One region of the Kitasatospora sp. UYEF31 genome, then DNA from elsewhere that is predicted to be linked to it. Evidence: riboswitches for the same ligand, from Rfam matches in the RefSeq annotation. Region 1 holds a riboswitch; the other holds the start of a gene.
The links. Region 1 has a riboswitch for glycine ahead of gcvP (aminomethyl-transferring glycine dehydrogenase). Riboswitches for the same ligand answer to the same signal wherever they lie in the genome.
Positions count from the first base shown of each region.

Region 1 (8,976 bases):
GGGCGTCGACAAGATCATCCAGGCCGTACACCAGGAGTTGCGCCCGGACGGGGGCGTCCTCGCCCACGACGGCGGCGGCGACCGCACCCAGACCATCACGGCGCTGCGCCGGCTCATCCCGGAACTCCAGGCGCAGGGCTACAAGTTCACGGTGCCGCAGGGAATGCCCTAGAGATCTCTAAGTCCTGAGAGGCAGCCAAACCCGGAAAGGCGTCCAAGCTCTGAAAGGCGTCCAAGCTCTGAAAGGCGTCCAAGCCTTGAAAGGCATCACAGTGCGGCCCGGAGCCCACTCGCGGCAGTAGTCGCGGCGGGCTCCTGACCTGAGCCGAACGCCGTCCGAAAACCTGCCGGTGCATCAGCAACCGGACATCCATGGTTACTTCGTGCATCTGATTGAGTACAATGCGCTGACTAGCCTGTGCCGTGTGCCATACAAGGCACCACACAGTCAGACCTGCCCGGACACGGCTGAGTCTTCCGGGCCCTATGCGGTAACGCCCACTACCCCGTGGCCTTACCGTCCCCCGCGCGTACCCCTCCACGTCACGCACCAGCGAACCCGAGGCGGCCCGATGACCCTGCGCACCCTTTCCGCCCCCGATGCTGCTTGGAAAGCCGCCCGGGTGCTGACAAGCGCCCTTCCCGGTGTACGACCCGGCGGAGCCGGGGCCACCCACCCCCACCCGATGTACAGCATCGACCTCGACGAACTGACCGGCGGGCACCCCCGGCTGACCGGCGCCCTGGCCGTCGGCTGGCGCTGGCTGGTCCGCGACCGCGACACGGACCGCCTGCTCGGTGCTGTGGAGACCACCCCCGGTCCGCACGGCGATGCCGTCGCGAGTTTCACCGCCGGCCCCTTCGCCCTGTCGACCGCGACCGCCCTGAGCCTCGCGTCGGCCCTGTCCGCCGGGTCCCGGCGGCACTACGAACCCAGACTGCTGGACATGCCCGGCATGTACATGGCCGCCCTGTGGCTGACGGACCCCGCCGCTGACCTCCACGGACGGGCGGACCTGATCATTCCGCTGGCCCCGGCGCCACCGGGTGTCCGGGCGCTGCACGCGCACCGCCCCGAGGAACTCGCCCGTACGCTCGCCACCCGCGTCGGCTCAGCGGTGCTCGCCGGAACCTGAAGCAGAACCTAAAACAGAACCTAAAACAGAACCGGAAGCAGAACCGGGACCGGAACCCGCGGTTGAACGCCCGGAGCAGGCCCCGGAACGGCACCCGGAGCGCTGCGCGCCCCGGCCGCGCCGGAGCCGGCCGGGGCGGTCATCGGTCGGCCTAACGGACACTCATCGTTACTGTGGGCGTGTGACCAGGTGAGATTGGTCACCGCCAGGTCACAGACACGCCACCAGGACAACACAGACGTGTCTGAAGTCTCCGAATCCCTGCGAAACGGCACTCTTGGGCGGACACTGATTGCCGGGACTACAACCGCCAGAGGTCCAAACCTCTGCGATTCCCCTACTGTGGCAAGCCAGAAGCCGCGCAGCGATGCGCGACAAGAATTCAAGAAGGTACAACGATGTGCCAGCACCGCCCGCAGTGCCCGTCGGCCGACAGCCCCGACCGGGAGGCCGCGCACGTCGTCGCAGCCCATCCGGAGCAGGGCTGGAGTCTGTTGTGCAACGGCGTCGTCCTGTTCGAGGACACCGGCGAGCTCCTGCCGGACGGCAGGACGATCGCACCGCACCGCCCGCGGGTGCAGCTGGTGACGGCGGCCTGAGGCAGCCGATCCCCCGCATTACGCACAGGTGACACCCCGCGCGCCGTGGGGACGGACGACATCGTCGTAGTCCGTCCCCACGGCGCGTTGTCCGTGTCCGGACTGTTCCGGCCACCGGTGCCACCGAAAAGCCGGGCCGTCGCGCGGGGACCCGGAGGTCCTGCGGCTGATCGGGAAGATCTACGGGATCAAGGCCCCGGCCGACGGACGGCCCCGTTGAGATCTTCCTGACCGGCAGCACGAAGAAGGACGGTCCAGTCCAGGCCGACCTCAACCCGCAGATCCTGAACGCGGACGCCGATCCGGCGGAAGTCCGGCCCGCCGGGCAGTGGTCCTGACCGCAATCGTCCGGCTCTTCCTCATGGTCCGTCCGCAGGCTTCCCACGCCCGCCCGTTGGGGAATCTGAGTGTCAATCAATACCGGCTTCGTCAGCGAGGCACAGAACGTCGGGCCCTGAGAAACCCTGCGGGACTAGTCTGACCAGGCAGGACACCTCCCGGACCGACGGAGCGCCATGGCTACGACACCCGCTGCCGGGACCCGGCCGCCCCCGCGACCCGCGTACGGACGAGGTGATCCTGGACGCCGTGCGGGAGATCCGCACCGAGCAGAGCTACGCCCGGCTGAGCATCGACGCGGTGGGAAGCGGTGACTTCGCCGTGGACGTCCGCGGTTTCGTGGACGCGGCGCTGACTTCGTTCCAGCGCCCGGAGACGGCCGCCGCACTGCCGGGCCTGCTGGCGGAGTACCGCGACCATCCGGCGCTGAAGGAGCTTCTCGCCGAGCGTCTGGAGCCGGTCCACGAGGTGTTCCGCAGGATTGTCCGGCACGGCGTCGAAGGCGGCCGGGTCAGGGCGGACGTCGACCCCGACCTGTTGTTCGTGACGCTCAACGGCGCGGTCATGTACGCGGTCCTGGGCACGGCCACGGCCCAGCGCCCGGGGTTCGCCCAGGAGTTGACAGACCTGGTTGTCCAGGGCACGGCCCAGCACGTCCAGCCGAAACGATCTTGGAGTTTCCGGGGCGGCAATCGTCCCGCAAACTCCAAGATCGCCACCTCAGCCGGCGTACGCCTCGATCGACGGGCACGAGCAGACCAGGTTGCGGTCGCCGTGCGCGCCGTCGATGCGGCGGACCGGCGGCCAGTACTTCGCGGCCGGGTTCATCCCGCCGGGGAACAGTCCCTCGGTACGGCTGTAGGCGTGGTCCCAGTCGCCCGCGAGCATCGCCGCGGTGTGGGGCGCGTTGGCCAGGGGGTTGTCTTCAGCGGGGAGGTCACCGGAGCCGACGCGGTCGATCTCGGCCTTGATCGCGATCATGGCGTCGCAGAACCGGTCGATCTCGTTCTGGTTCTCGCTCTCCGTCGGCTCGATCATCAGCGTGCCGACGACCGGGAACGACATGGTCGGCGCGTGGAAGCCGTAGTCGATGAGGCGCTTGGCGACGTCGTCCACCGTGACGCCGGTGGCCTTGGTGATGCCGCGCACGTCGATGATGCACTCGTGCGCCACCAGGCCGCCGGGGCCGGTGTAGAGCACCGGGAAGTGCGGGGCGAGCCGCTTGGCGATGTAGTTGGCGTTGAGGATCGCCACCTGGGTGGCGCGCTTGAGCCCGTCCGGGCCCATGAGGCGCATGTACGTCCAGGAGATCGGCAGGATCGACGCGGAGCCCCACGGGGCGGCGGAGATCGGGCCGACGCCGGTGGCCGGGCCCGCGTCGGGCTGCATCGGGTGGTTGGGGAGGTACGGCGCGAGGTGCGCGCGGACGCCGACCGGGCCGACACCGGGGCCACCGCCGCCGTGCGGGATGCAGAAGGTCTTGTGCAGGTTCAGGTGCGAGACGTCCGCGCCGAACCTGCCCGGTTTGGCGAGGCCGACCAGGGCGTTGAGGTTCGCGCCGTCGACGTAGACCTGGCCGCCGGCCTCGTGCACCAGGGCGCAGATGTCGGTGACATGGGTCTCGAAGACGCCGTGCGTGGACGGGTAGGTGATCATCAGCACCGACAGCGCGTCGCGGTGCTTCTCGATCTTGGCCCGCAGATCGGCCTCGTCCACGTCGCCGTTCTCACCGGTGGCGACGACGACCACGCGCATACCGGCCATGACGGCGGAGGCCGCGTTGGTACCGTGCGCGGAGGACGGGATCAGGCACACGTCACGGCCGGTGTCGCCGTTGGCCCGGTGGTAGGCGCGGACCGCGAGCAGACCCGCCAGCTCGCCCTGCGAACCGGCGTTCGGCTGGACCGACACCTTGGCGTAGCCGGTGATCTGCTCAAGCCCGGCCTCCAGGCTCTGGATCAGTTCCAGGTAGCCACCCGCCTGGTCGATGGGCGCGAACGGGTGCAGTGCCCCGAACTCCGGCCAGGTGACCGGCTCCATCTCGGTGGTGGCGTTGAGCTTCATCGTGCACGAGCCCAGCGGGATCATGCCGCGGTCCAACGCGTAGTCCTTGTCGGACAAACGGCGCAGGTAGCGCAGCATGTCGGTCTCGGAGCGGTGCGCGTGGAAGACGGGGTGGACGAGGAAGTCCTCCGTACGGAGCAGGTCCTCCGGCAGCGCGTCGGCGGTGGTCTTGTCGAGGCCGGCCACCTCGCCGGTGACGCCGGCCGCGCGCCAGACGGTGTCGACGTGCGCGCGGGTGGTGGTCTCGTCACAGCTGATCCCGACGTGGTCTGCGTCGACGAGGCGGAGGTTCACGCCCTCGGCGCGGGCGGCGGCGACCATCGCCGCGGCGCGGCCCGGGACCTCGACGACCACGGTGTCGAAGAAGTCGCGGTGGACGACGTCGGTACCGGCCGTACGGAAGCCCTCGGCAAGGATGGCCGCGAAGCGGTGCACCCGGCGGGCGATCGCGGTCAGGCCCTCGGGGCCGTGGTAGACCGCGTACATGCCGGCCATGACGGCGAGCAGCACCTGCGCGGTGCAGATGTTGCTGGTCGCCTTCTCCCGGCGGATGTGCTGCTCGCGGGTCTGGAGCGCGAGGCGGTAGGCCTGGTTGCCGTCGGCGTCGACGGACACGCCGACGAGGCGTCCGGGCATCGAGCGGGTCAGCTTCTGGGTGACCGCCATGTATCCGGCGTGCGGTCCGCCGAAGCCCATCGGGACGCCGAAGCGCTGGGATGAGCCCACCGCGATGTCGGCACCCATGGCACCGGGCGACTTGAGCAGGGTGAGGGCGAGGAGGTCGGCGGCGACGCTGACGAGCGCGCCGCGCCCGTGTGCTTCTGCGATCACGGCGGTGAGGTCGCGGACCTGGCCGTCGGCACCCGGGTACTGGAGGAGGACGCCGTAGAAGTCGCCTTCGGGCAGACCGGCGGCGGTGTCGGTGACGAGCACCTCGATGCCCATCGCCTCGGCGCGCGTGCGCACGACGGCGATGGTCTGCGGCAGAGTCTGCGCGTCGACGACGAACACGCTGCTCTTGGACTTGCCCGCGCGTCGCGCGAGGGTCATCGCCTCGGCGGCGGCGGTGCTCTCGTCCAGGAGGGAGGCGCCGGCCACGTCGAGCCCGGTCAGGTCGGTCACGACCGTCTGGAAGTTGATGAGGGCCTCAAGGCGCCCCTGGGAGATCTCCGGCTGGTAGGGCGTGTACGCCGTGTACCAGGCGGGCGATTCCATGACGTTGCGCAGGATCACCGGCGGGGTCACGGTGCCGTAGTAGCCCAGGCCGATCATCGGCGTGAGGACTTCGTTGCGGGCGGCGATGGCCCGCAGTTCGACGGCGACGGCCGCCTCGGTCAGAGCCGGGGGCAGGTCGAGGGCTTCGATCGTACGGATCGTCTCGGGGACGGCCGCGTCTGTCAGGTCGTCCAGGGAACCGAAACCGATGTGGGCGAGCATCTTCGCCTGCTCGTCGGCGTCCGGGCCGATGTGGCGGACGTCGAACGGCTGGGCCCGCTCAAGGCCGGCCAGGCTCCCGGGTCCCGAACGCGGCGGAACGGAAGGGACGTGGGACGTGGTCATCACGGAGGCCTCCTGGATTACTCCTGGCGGGTACGCGGCCGTACCCGTCGGTGGCCTCCCCCTCTGTCATCGGTACCTGAGAGCTTCACCCGCGGGCACGTGCGGGTTTGCACCGTCGGCGAGCCACCGGCCGTCTTCACCGGGGACTACTTTCCAGAGTGCTCTGTCCTACGCGGTACGGGGGCCTGAGAGATTCCGGGGAGGAGTTGCTCCTTCGGCGCCCGATGTGCGGACCAGTGACGGAATATGTTGTCGGATCCCGTTGCGGTCCCCACCCGGGACTCTCCCGCGCGGCCACATGAGCAGTGTCAAAGGTAGCAGCGGCCCACCCGGTGCGGGACCGGTCCCCTGGGGTTCCTGAGGTGCGGTGGCGTTTTGCCGCCGTACGTCCGATTCATGCCGTCAGGCCGGCTTCCCGCGCTGGTCAGGGGGCACGAGCGACTGCGGCTCGGCACCCGTGAGATCCGGATCGTCGATGCGGAACGTACGGACCCGCCCCGGAGTGGACCCGGGTGTCTCGAACCGTACGGTGACCCGGCCGACACCGCTGCCCTGCACCCAGCCCGGACCCCACTCGGTGTGCCCGACGTCCTGCCCGGGGTGCCAGACCGCCAGCGGCGGACGCCCCGGGTGGAAGACTGCGGGACCGCCGGGTTCCCACGCCCCGGGCTCCTCTTCGTCAATCCGTACGACTTCGGTGTCCGGACCGCTCCCGAACAGGTCCTGCTGCGCGTAGTCGGCGAGCCCCGACACCCCGACGCCGAGCAGCCGCAGGCCGCCTTCGTTGTCCACCTGGGCGATCAGCCGCTGCGCCGTCTCCCGGATGACGACAGGGTCGTCTGTGGGGCCGCGCAGTGTCTCGGAGCGGGTGAGGCTGGAGAAGTCGTAGCGGCGCACCTTGACCGTGATGGTGCGCCCGGACCGCGCGGCGGCGCGCAGGCGCTCGGTGCAGCGGGCCGCGAGCCGGTCGATCTCCCGGATGATCCTGGCCCGGTCGACGAGGTCGGTGTCGAAGGTGTCCTCGACGGAGACCGACTTGGCGTCGCGCTCGGCGACCACGGGCCGTTCGTCCCGCCCCTGGGCGAGGGCGTGCAGTCCGCGCCCGTGCGCCTGGCCGATCATCCGTACGAGATCGCTCTCAGGCAGGGCGGCGAGGGCTGCGACTGTGGTGATCCCGGCCTTGCGCAGGGTGTCGCCGGTCGCCGGGCCGACGCCCGGGAGGGCCCGCACGGACATCGGGTCGAGTACGGTCCGCTCCTGACCGGGTTCGATCACGGTCAGCCCGTCGGGCTTGTCCAACTCGGAGCCGACCTTGGCCAGGAGTTTTGAGGCGGCGGCGCCGACCGAGCAGGTGAGCCCGGTGATCTCGTAAATGTCCGCGCGGAGCTTCGTCGCGATCTCGACGACTTTGGCGGTGTCGAGCCGCCCGCGGTACGGACCCGCCTCCAAGTCGATGAACGCCTCGTCCAGGCTCAGCGGCTCGACCAGCGGCGACAGCTCCTGCATGAGCAGCATGACGATCTCGCTGACCTCCCGGTAGATCGTGAACCGGGGGTTCAGATAGGCCGCGTTGGGACAGCGCCGTCGGGCCTCGGACATCGACATGGCCGAGCGGACGCCGAACTTCCGGGCCTCATAGGAACAGGTGGACACCACACCTCGTCCGCCGAGACCGCCGACGATCACCGGCTTTCCGCGCAGACTCGGTTTCGCGGCCTGTTCGACGGCGGCGAAGAACGCGTCCATGTCCAGATGCAGGATCGAAGGCGCGGTTCTCACAGCTCAGATCATGCCTGACCGGGCTGACACCGAGCCGCGCCACCACGAGGCGACTGATCGAAGCGAAGCAGCGCGTCCCAAACGGGTCGAGGACGCGCAGCACCCCGAGCGGCCCCACCCCGCAAGGCGAAGACGCGCAGCACCCCGAGCGGCCCCACCCCGCAAGGCGAAGACGCGCAGCGCCCCGAGCGGCCCCACCCCGCAAGGCGAAGGCGCGCAGCGTCCTGAGCGCGCCCGGAGGGCGCGGCCTGACCGGGCGACGCGCGGGCGCCGAGCGACGACTGAGCGCAGCGAAGGCGGCGTGAGGAAAACGCCCGCGCTTGGAGCCCGGCTAAGAACTGAGTGCGATCCGGACGGCGTCACTCGGCGGCGTCGACTTCTGCGGAGCGGGTTTCCGGAGGATGGTGAGCACCGCCTTCGCGGCGGCCGGGATCTCGCGCATCCCGCCGTAGACGGTCGGCGGGATGCCTTCGAGCCGGTTCAGGGAGTTGTCCCCCACCCCGTAGACCGTCGCAAGGCCGGCGGCCCGGCACAGGGCCAGTGCGCGGCGGAGGTGGAACTTCTGGGTTATCACCGTGACGCTGTCGACCCCGTACACCTGGACCGCGCGGACGCAGGAGTCCCACGTGGTGAATCCCGCTTCGTCGACGACGATCCTGGCGTCCGGCACTCCGCGGTCGGTCAGGTAGCGGCGCATCACGCCGGTCTCGTCGTAGCGGTTGCCGCCGCCGTCGCCGGTCACGAGCAGCACCTTGACCTTGCCCGACCGGTACAGCTTGAGTGCGACTTCGAGGCGTTCGGCCAGGAGCGGCGTCGCGGTGTCCCCCACGACGCCCGCGCCGAGCACCATGCCCACATCGGTGGCCGGCACCTTGTCCACCGACCGGACCCTGTTGCCGGCGGCCAGGAACGTCCAGGTCACCGGGACGAGCCCGACGACCGTGCACATCAGGAGAATCTGGAAGAACAAGCGCTGACCCCGGCGGGTGCGTGGGACTTTGATCCGGCCACGAAGCTTGGTGAGCATGTCGGGGACGACGAATGAGGTCGCCGGTCGGTTCCGGTCACCGGTGGGGTGACGGTCACGCCGGGGCCTTCTCATACTGCTTTACTGCGGCGGCGCGCGGCCAGTTCATCGGACGGGTGGAACCGTACGACGGCCTCACCGGTTTCGGGCTGCTCGCCGGGCAGCTGGCCCAGCGCCGCCTCGACTTCGCGGCAGACCGCCCCCACGGCGATGCCGAAGACCCCCTGCCCGCCCTGGACCAGTTCAACGATCTCTTCGTACGACGTGCACTCGTAGACGCTGGCCCCGTCGCTCATCAACGTGACGCCGGCCATGTCCTCGACCCGGCTGCTGCGCAGGTGGTCGGTGGCGACGCGGATGTTCTGCAGGGAGACGCCGGCGTCCAGGAGCCGCTTGACGATCTTGAGGACGAGGATGTCGCGGAAGGCGTAGAGCCGCTGGGAACCGCTGGTGCCGCCCGGCCGGATGCTGG
Region 1 is NZ_JBXAWK010000002.1:108,312-117,287, forward strand. Features, by position in the region: gene AC0Z36_RS01535 (polysaccharide deacetylase family protein) at 1-172, shown strand, start outside; gene AC0Z36_RS01540 (hypothetical protein) at 573-1,136, shown strand; gene AC0Z36_RS01545 (DUF5999 family protein) at 1,535-1,735, shown strand; partial or broken gene AC0Z36_RS01550 (TetR-like C-terminal domain-containing protein) at 2,414-2,647, shown strand; gene gcvP (aminomethyl-transferring glycine dehydrogenase) at 2,795-5,698, opposite strand; glycine riboswitch at 5,752-5,861, opposite strand; glycine riboswitch at 5,862-5,997, opposite strand; gene AC0Z36_RS01560 (DNA polymerase IV) at 6,101-7,477, opposite strand; gene AC0Z36_RS01565 (SanA/YdcF family protein) at 7,809-8,504, opposite strand; gene AC0Z36_RS01570 (MerR family transcriptional regulator) at 8,576-8,976, opposite strand, start outside.

Region 2 (8,976 bases), on a different contig from region 1:
GGCCAGTGACTGGTCCAGGATCGTCACGGAGCAGCTCCTCTACGGTGTCTACCCGGGGGATAACCCCCGGACCCCCAGCCGAAAACCCGGTGGCCCGGCTGGAAATGGCGGTCTTCACGCGTTGAAACGCAGCAAAGGGTGGGTCAGGCGCCGGCGAAAGCGGCGTACTCATCGGCGGTGAGGAGGTCCGCGGGCTCGCCGTCGACCTTCACTTTGAACAGCCAGCCGCCCTCGAAGGCCGCCGAGTTGACCAGGGCCGGGTCCTCCACGACGGCGTCGTTGACCGCGACGACCTCACCGGTGACCGGGGAGTAGATGTCGCTGACCGACTTCGTCGACTCCAGTTCACCGCAGGTCTCGCCCGCGGTGACGGCCTGGCCGACCTCGGGGAGCTGCACGAAGACCACGTCACCGAGCGCCTCGGCGGCGTGGGCGGTGATGCCGACAGTGGACACACCGTCCTGTGCCGCGGAGAGCCACTCGTGCTCCTTGGTGTAGCTCAGCTGCTGGGGGTTGCTCATGACTGGGATTCTCCCGGATCGAAAGGGGTGCTTGTGTACGGGGTTCAGATGCCGGACGCGGGTGTGCGTCAGGCGCGCTTGTAGAACGGCAGCGCCACAACCTCGGCCGGCTCGGCCTTGCCGCGGATGTCGATCGCCAGCCGCGTGCCGGGTTCGGCCCGGTCCAGCGGCACGTACGCCATCGCGATGGGGTGGCCCAGCGTCGGCGACGGAGCACCGGAGGTGACCTCGCCGATCTTCTCGCCGGTGCCGGGGTCGACCACCGGGAAGCCGTGCCGCGGGATGCGCCGACCGGCCGGCTTCAGCCCGACCAGGGTGCTGCGGGGGCCCTCTTCAGCGCGGGCGGCCAGCGCCGCGCGGCCGATGAAGTCCTCCTCCTTGTCGAGGCGGACGACCCGGCCCAGGTTGGCCTCGTACGGCGTCAGGCCGGTGGACAGTTCGTTCCCGTACAGCGGCATCCCCGCCTCCAGGCGCAGGGTGTCGCGGCAGGACAGGCCGCACGGGATCAGGCCGAGCCCGGCACCCGCCTCCTCCAGGGAGGTCCACAGCGAGACCGCGGCGTCCGGCGTGACGAACAACTCGAAGCCGTCCTCGCCGGTGTAGCCGGTGCGGGCCAGGAACACCTCGTGGCCGGCGACCTTCGCCCGGTCGATCGCGTAGTACTTCACCGCGTCGAGGTCCAGGTCGGTGAGCCCGCGCAGGATCTTCACCGCGTTCGGGCCCTGGACAGCGAGTAGCGCGTACGACTCGGACTCGTCGGTGACGGTCACGTCGAAGCCCGCGGCCCGGGTGATCAGCTCACGGGCGACGACCGCCGCGTTGGACGCGTTCGCGACCACCAGGAACTCGGTCTCGGCGAGCCGGTAGACGATCAGGTCGTCCAGGATTCCGCCGTTGACGTCACAGATCATCGAGTAGCGGGCGCGGTCCACGCCGATCTTCGAGATGAAGCCGACCAGCGCGTGGTCGAGGGCGCGGGCGGCTTCCGGACCGCGCAGGGTGATCTCACCCATATGGGTGAGGTCGAACAGACCGGCGGCTTCGCGTACGGCGTTGTGCTCGGCGCTCTCGCTGCCGTACCGCAGCGGCATCCTCCAGCCCGCGAAGTCGGTCATGGTGGCGCCGCGCGCGTCATGGACGGCGTCCAGCGGCGTGCGGCGTTCAACGGGGACGGTGCTCATGGGCGTGGATCTCCTCACGGAGCAGCGGAGCAGGTGCGGACACAAGGCAGGCCCGGCCGCACCAACACGGTCGATGCCCTCCCCCTCTGTCATGGACCTGAGAGCTTCACCAACGCTGCCATGGGCAGACGCGGCTTGCACCGTGGGTGAGACCGGACTCCTGCGCACAGCGGCGCACGGAAGGGCTCCGGCCTGCTTTCCAGAGATGCCTCACCCGGGCGGTACAGGGGGCCTGAGAGTTTCCGGGGAGGATTTGCTCCTTCGGCGACCACCTCGGAAACATCTCCGAAGGGTCTCTCCCGCGCGGGGTCGACGGCCAATATGCGGTTGTTGGGCGAATGCTACTCAGATCCGCGGCGGTGTCCGGCATCAGCCCGAAGTGGAGCTTGCGGAGCGTAGGGCAGATGTAAGAGGACACCGCTTGGGACAGCACAGATCCGCGGCGGTGTCCGGCATCAGCCCGAAGTGGAGCTTGCGGAGCGTAGGGCAGATGTAAGAGGACACTGCTTGGCACAGCACAGATCTGCTGCGGTGTCCGGCATCAGCCCGAAGTGGAGCTTGCGGAGCGTAGGGCAGATGTAAGAGGACACTGCTTGGCACAGCACAGTATCGGTCCACCACCGTTGTCGTACGGGGAGTGGGTATTCGAGGGAAGACCGGCAGTTGTGGGGGCCCCGCACGGTGCAGGATGGCCGCAATGAAGGAGAGGGCCATGTCGAGTCCGGTGGGGGACTGCGCTGTTGGGGACCGGGTCGCACCGGTGGTTCCATCCGGGGAGCCCCAGGTGGTGCGCGTGCCCGCGCCGCGTAGGCACCGGAAGTCGGTGTTGCGCCCGTCCGGCGTCCACGACCTGCGGCGGCGTACCTGTCGCGCACTCGTCTATCCGCGGGGTTCGGTCGTCCTGGTCACCGGGCTGCCCGGGGCCGGCAAGAGCACGCTGCTCGACCGCGCGGTGCGCCCCGGGCCCGCACTGCTCGACGCGGAACGGCTGAGCTTCGTCTGGCGGACCCGCCTCGGCCCGCTGCCGTACGGCCTGTACCGGCCGCTGGTCCGGGTCCAGCACTACGTCAGGGTGGTCGCCGCGGTGTGCGGCGACGGGCCGGTGGTGCTGCACGACAGTGGGCGCAACGCGTGGCTGCGCCTGGTTGTCGCGTGGGCCGCCCGGGCCCGTGGCAAAAGCTTTCACCTCCTTCTCCTTGAGGTCACCGGGGAGCAGGCGCTGGACGGTCAGCGGAAGCGGCGGCGGGGGGTCACGGCCCCGGTGTTCGACCGGCACGTGCAGACCTGGAACCGACTGCGGGCGGACATCGGTGGAGGCGTCACCGGGGCCGCGTCGTGTGTGCTCCTGGACCGGGGCGCGGCGTCCAGGATCGGGCGGATCTCATTCGCTGAAACCCACGGTTTAGAGTGACCCGGACCCGCCGGCCCGTACTTCCGAGGAGCTCCGCCCATGGTCTTCCCGACCAACACCGTCGAGTACGCACTCCTCGCGGCGGCGCGGGACCCCGGCCGCACCGGTGAGTTGATCGAGGCACTGGGTGACGGGCAGGTGTGGGTGCCGCTGCCGGCCGGGGGCGGTCCGGACAGCCGGGACCTGACCCTGCCGACCACCGAGATCGACGGGGGCGTGTACGTCCCGGTCTTCACCTCGGAGGAACAGCTGTTCATGATCGCCGGGCAGATGTCCTACACGGTCGCCCCGGTGCGGGAGTTCGCCCGGGGCCTGCCGCCTGAGGTCGGGATCGCGGTCAATCCGGGCGGTGAGATCGGCATCCCGATCCCCGCCGCGGGGGTCCTGGAACTCGCGAAGATTCCCAACGCCGGGGCGATGGGCGCCCGCGTACGGCTGCGCGAACCCGAGCCGCACGAGGAGTCTGTGGCGCTGCTGCGGGCGGCCGTCGAGGAGTTCGCCGCGACCCCTGTGGTGCTCAGCGCGCGCCGCGCGCTCGGCACGGTCGAGACCGACACCCCCGCGCTGTTCCTGGGCATCGAACTGGACCGCTGGGAGGAGCAGGACCGGGCCGCCGCGATGCACGCCCTGGAGCGGGCGCTCAGCCGCGGCGGCTGCCAGTGGCCGGTGACGATGGTGCTGCTCGACGTGGCCCAGGACCCGGTGGGGGACTGGATGCTGGGCTACGTCGCGCCGTTCTACACGCGGAATTTCTGAACCGGGTCCGGAATCAGGTTCCGGACAGGAGTTGAGGCAGCCGGGCCCTACTTCGCGGTGTGCACCTCAAGGGCCGCGCGCACCGCTGACTCCAGCGCGCCCTCGATCCACGCGGACTTCAGCGACGTGTGGTCCCCGGCGAAGTGCAGCGGGCCCTCCGGGGTGGCCATCGCCGGGAACAACCGGACCACCTGACCCGGCGTGAACACCGCGGCCTCCCCGCACGCGTAGCGGTTGCGCACCCAGCTCTGGGTCGCGCCGTGGCCGGTGTAGAACGCCTCGACGCGCTCCCCGTAGACCTCCTGAAGGCCGTTCATGGCGTACGCGTACCGGTCGTCGTCGTCCAGACTGTCCCAGCGCACGGCGTCGTCCGCCCAGGTGTAGGCGGCCAGTACGATGCCGCCCTTGCTGCCAGGGACCGGGTGCGACGGGTTGTACATGAACCGGTTGGCGTGGTCGGTGACCGAGCCGCCGCCGAAGGTGTGGTTCGCCTCCTGCTTGCCGTACTTCGCGTACAGGCCCGGCTTGACCGCGTTCAGCTCGCGCTTCCAGTCCTCCTCGGTGAACTCCCACCAGCGGCGCGAGAATTCGAGCAGCACCTTGGTCGCCGCGTCGTAGTGGACCTCGATGACCGCGCGGCGCTTGCGGTAGGACATCGCAGGCTGTGTCTGCACGTGCCGCAGCGCGGAGATCGGCACGGTGACGATGGCGATGTCGGCGGTGAACTCCTCGCCGGGCGGCGTCGGCCGGCCCGCGTGGGAGTCGTTGCCGCCCTCCTCGCTGACCGCGTACGCCCATACCCGCGCGCCACCACCCTTGAGGTGCGCGGTGTCGCCGAGCTTCGGATCGTGGAACTCGAGCCGGGTGACCCGGCGGTTCTGCCGGATCTCCCCCTTCATGTTCTCGTAGAGCGCGTACGGGAGTTCAGCCGTGCCGCCGGCCAGCTCCCAGTAGGTCGCCTTCGGGTTGATGTCCGTGTGGCTGAGGAAGCTGTGCAGGAACGCGAGCGGCAGCCGGCTGGTGAGGTTCTCGACGGTCCCCATCGCCTCGATCAGCGCCGGTTCCAGGCCGACGTGGTCGGCCAGGTAGGTGAACAGGGACATGTCGTCGTACTCGTCGATCAGGTGCGCCCAGCCCTCGATGAGCTGCGGCAGCGGGAGCGGCACCCGGCTGCCGTCGGGCAGCTTCCGGGTGATCTTGTCGTAGGCGGGCGTGAGGGCGTCGGCGTACGCCTGAGCCATCGTCATGCCCAGGTGCTTCGCCGGGACGCCGAAGGAGGCGTTGACCGCCGCCGGGTTCTTCGCGTAGTCGGCGCGCCGGACGCGCATTCCGTTGACCGAGATCCAGGTGTGGGCTGCCCTGTCCGGTGCGATGTAACCGCTGTTCTCCGGGCCGCGCTTCCAGACTTCGCCGCCGTACGAGCGGTAGACCACAGCGGGTGCCTGGGCATCCGGCTTGCCGGTGCCGGGGACTGTGTCGACCAGGTAGAACGGCTGGCGCTTGATCTTGAGCTTGTCGGCCAGGGCGAGGACCAGCGGGTGGAAGTCCGGCAGCCGCATCGCGCCGGCTTCGGCGTACTGCTTCGGGTCCTGGAACGGGCTTGCGGAGTCCTGGCCGCCGGGCTTGGCGCGGAAGGTCTTGACCCGGCCGCCGATCCGGTTGGCGTTGGCCTCCAGGATGGTGACCTTGTGTCCGGCCTGCTTGAGCAGTTGGCCGGCGACCAGGCCAGCCATCCCGGCGCCGATGATCAGGACCTTCTTCGGCTTGGCCGCCGTACGGGGAAGACCGCTGTCGATCAGGATCTTGAGGTAGTCGAGCTTGAGGTCGCGCCCGTCCTTGTCGACCAGGAGGAGACTGCGGGCCACGTCCAGGCAGGTCTGCCAGCGGTCGGGGTCGACGCTAGGGGCAACCGGGCCCGTCGGGGCTTGTGGGAGTGCCTGGCCGGGGCTCGACAGCCCGGCGGCGTACGCGCCGTCGACGGCCAGCAGGGGCGCGGCGGCGGCCACGGCGCCGGTGGCCGCCGCGGTGGTGAGGAAGGCCCGCCGGGAGGCACCGGGGACGTCGTCCCGGAGATCGTCGGAGGGCAGGTGCTCGCTGGGGGAATCAGCGCGGTTGATCGACATGTGATCACGATCAATCGGGGCGGCCAGATGGCCGGACCACCACAGCGGACGGTCCTGCACGTTCACCCAGCCGGGCGTACGGACGACACCCCCATCGTCAAGTTGTCCCGGAAAGGTTCAGCTGGCTGTACCGCTGCAGCACCGCGCGGAAGGCGTCCGGGTCCACGGTCAGCGGCGGGGTGAACGGGTCGCGCATCATCAGCACGAGGTACATGCCCATGGCGATGATCGCCCCGGCGCAGCCGAGGACGGCGATGTTGCGCGCGTTCGCGGTCATCCCGACCAGTGGCGGATACGCCAGCACCAGGAGCCCGGCGGTCACCATGATCTTGGTCAGCAACGGCGGCGGTGTGGAGTCCAGGTCTGCGATCCGGGCGTAGCGCTTGAGGTAGACCTCGTCCAGCGCTCTGCGGGTGTCGTCGAGGGCGGCGCGCACCGGCGCGGGCATGTGGGTGGGGTCGGTCAGCGCCCGGTTGTTGACCTGCACGAGGTCCTCGCGGATCTGGTCGAGCCGCTCCCACGCCAGGGCGGACGCGCGGTGCCTGGCCATGTCGTCCCACTCGGCGTCGATCACGGTGTGGGTGTACTTGACCAGGCCGGTACGGATCGCGTCCCGGTCGGCGGTCTCCAGACCGCCGGACCGCTGGTAGGCCTTGGCCAACTCCCTTGACTCGTCGTGCGAATGCGCGCGCAGTGTCGCCTGCATCTGCCAGGAGCCGACGATCAGGAAGCCCGTCACGAGCATGAACGCGGACAGCAGCACGCTGCCGGCGAAGCCGAGCGCCTGGCCGTTGAAGTCGCCGGAACGACTGCGTGCGGTACGGCCGATGAAGGCCGCCAGGGTTGCCGCGGTGGCGGCGCCGGCGGCAGCGCAGAGCAGCCAGGGGATCAGCAAGATGGGCTCCGTAAGTGCGGGTGGATCCGTCGTGCGGTGATGGTTTTCAACTGGCCGCCGGCTGGCCGGGGCGCAGTACGGGTCAGGACCGTTTACTCGGGGACGACTGGTGGGTGGTGGCGACCAGGACGGCGGGCAGCATGATCACGATCAGCGCCATCGTCAGGTAGTCCCACGGACTGGGCCCCAGGTCGCGGGGCAGCGGATCATCGTCGGGGCCGGTGGGTGCGGCGAGTCCGGCGACCTGTGCGGGGACAGGCGCCGGGGGCTGGACGGTGGTGGGAGGCGCGGCCTCGGCAGGGCTGACGGCGGGTGTCTGGAACGCGCCGCCGGGCCGGGTGGCGAACTTGTCGGCCGGGGCCGGGGCAGGCGCCCGGGCCGGCGCGGGGGCCGGGACGGCGGTCAGCGGTCGCACGGCGGCCCGGGGCCGGGGCAGCGGTGCCGCGGCCACCGGCTTGGGTTTCTCCACCTCGGGCAGCCCGTCGTAGCCGATCCACACCACCGTCTTCGCGTCCATCCCGTACGGCCGCGCCTGCGCGGTGACGGTGACCAGGTCGTGGTGCCGGCCCGGGCTGGGAGGGAAGGTGGCGACGCAGACGGAGGTGCCCTGCCCGGGGACCCCCGCCGGACAGTCGACCGCACCTGCCGGGGTCTGCGGGTCGTTGACGGACAGTCGCGCGACGGGGTATTCAGCCGGGTTCGTGATGCGGTACGTACGCTTGACCGTTTCCTCGGCGGGGATTTGGACAGCCGGATCACTGCTGCCGTTTGTGGTCACCTCGACCTTGAGAATGTCCTGCCCGCCGCCGTCCCGGGGTGCGGCGGAGGCGGCGACCGGCGCGCTGCCGGTGACGACCAGAAGGCAGGCGGCGGCGCGCAGCAGGATCGGAGTCAGGCGCCGCGGAAGCATGAACTCAATACTTGGGGAGAACGGCGGGATATCGTCTGATTTGGCTCCGGCGGGCCGCCGGGTTCACCCGTTCGGCTGGTCGACCGACGGGGGGCTCAAATCCGTACGCCTTGATTTCCCTCCGTGGTGGCACCGTCGGGCGCACCCGTCCGGATTATCGGGCCCGCCTTGATGCGATTAATTCGTCCGGCCCCGCCAGGAGCGGCCGCTGACAGCCAGGGCCACGGGCACCGCGAGTGCCAGGAGACCGAACAGCAGGTAGTCGTGGACCGGCAGTCCGTTGTCGTCCGCGACGTCGCCGCGCAGCGCGCTCTTACGCACCGGACCGGAGCCTTGGTAGTCGGCCGTGATGTCGGCGGTCACCTGCCGGGGCGGCAGTTGTGCGCCGTGCGCGTCCACCGCGTGGTCGTCGACCGTTCCGTACGCTCTGGACACTCCGTGCTGGACCCCGGCCCTGGCTGGGAACCGGACGCTCAGGTCGAGGGACTGGCCGGGTTCCAGGACCACCGGCAACGGACGGGCGGACGTGGGCGCGATCCCCCTGCTCGCGGGATCCGCCGGGTCGGCGGCCAGCAGGGTGTCGGTGACCCCGGTGACCGACACGGGCGCACTGCCGGTCACGGTCACCCGGTAGGTGGCGGTGAGCGGTGTGCCCGGCGGTACGGACTCCGGGGCCGCGTCCGTCGTCCAGGTCCGCTTGATCATCAGACCGCCGGACATCCCCTCGTAGCCGGTGCCGACCGCCGTCACCGGATCGGCCCCGCGCCGTCCGGCACTGCCCGTGACGGTCACCGTGCCCGGCTGCGGGCCGGCGTCGGCCGGGAAGTCCACCAGGCAGCTGACACTGCCGAGGCCGGGGACCTTGTCGGGGCACTGCACCGGACGGCCCGCGGTCTGCGGGTCCTGGACGGTCAGTGCGCTGACGGGGTATTCCGCCCGGTTGGTGACCCGGTACGTCCGCCGGATCTGTTCGCCGGTCCTGACCCGGACTTTCGAGCCGTCGTGGCCGTCCGTGCCGACGGTCACCTGGAGGGCGTCCCGGCCGCTGTCGCCGCGGGGCGGGGCGGCCGCGCCGTCCGCGAGCGCCGGGGCCAGGACGGCGGGAAGGGCCAGCAGGAGCGCGGTGCCGACGCGGGGTGCCCATGACCGAGACCGAAGGAACATAACTGCAGTATTGGT
Region 2 is NZ_JBXAWK010000033.1:3,647-12,622, forward strand. Features, by position in the region: gene glyA (serine hydroxymethyltransferase) at 1-27, opposite strand, end outside; gene gcvH (glycine cleavage system protein GcvH) at 144-521, opposite strand; gene gcvT (glycine cleavage system aminomethyltransferase GcvT) at 590-1,702, opposite strand; glycine riboswitch at 1,912-2,014, opposite strand; gene AC0Z36_RS17600 (AAA family ATPase) at 2,496-3,113, shown strand; gene AC0Z36_RS17605 (enhanced serine sensitivity protein SseB) at 3,153-3,869, shown strand; gene AC0Z36_RS17610 (flavin monoamine oxidase family protein) at 3,917-5,992, opposite strand; gene AC0Z36_RS17615 (bestrophin-like domain) at 6,090-6,887, opposite strand; gene AC0Z36_RS17620 (hypothetical protein) at 6,970-7,797, opposite strand; gene AC0Z36_RS17625 (hypothetical protein) at 7,975-8,961, opposite strand.
Region 2: another riboswitch for glycine. It lies ahead of gcvT (glycine cleavage system aminomethyltransferase GcvT); the one in region 1 lies ahead of gcvP (aminomethyl-transferring glycine dehydrogenase).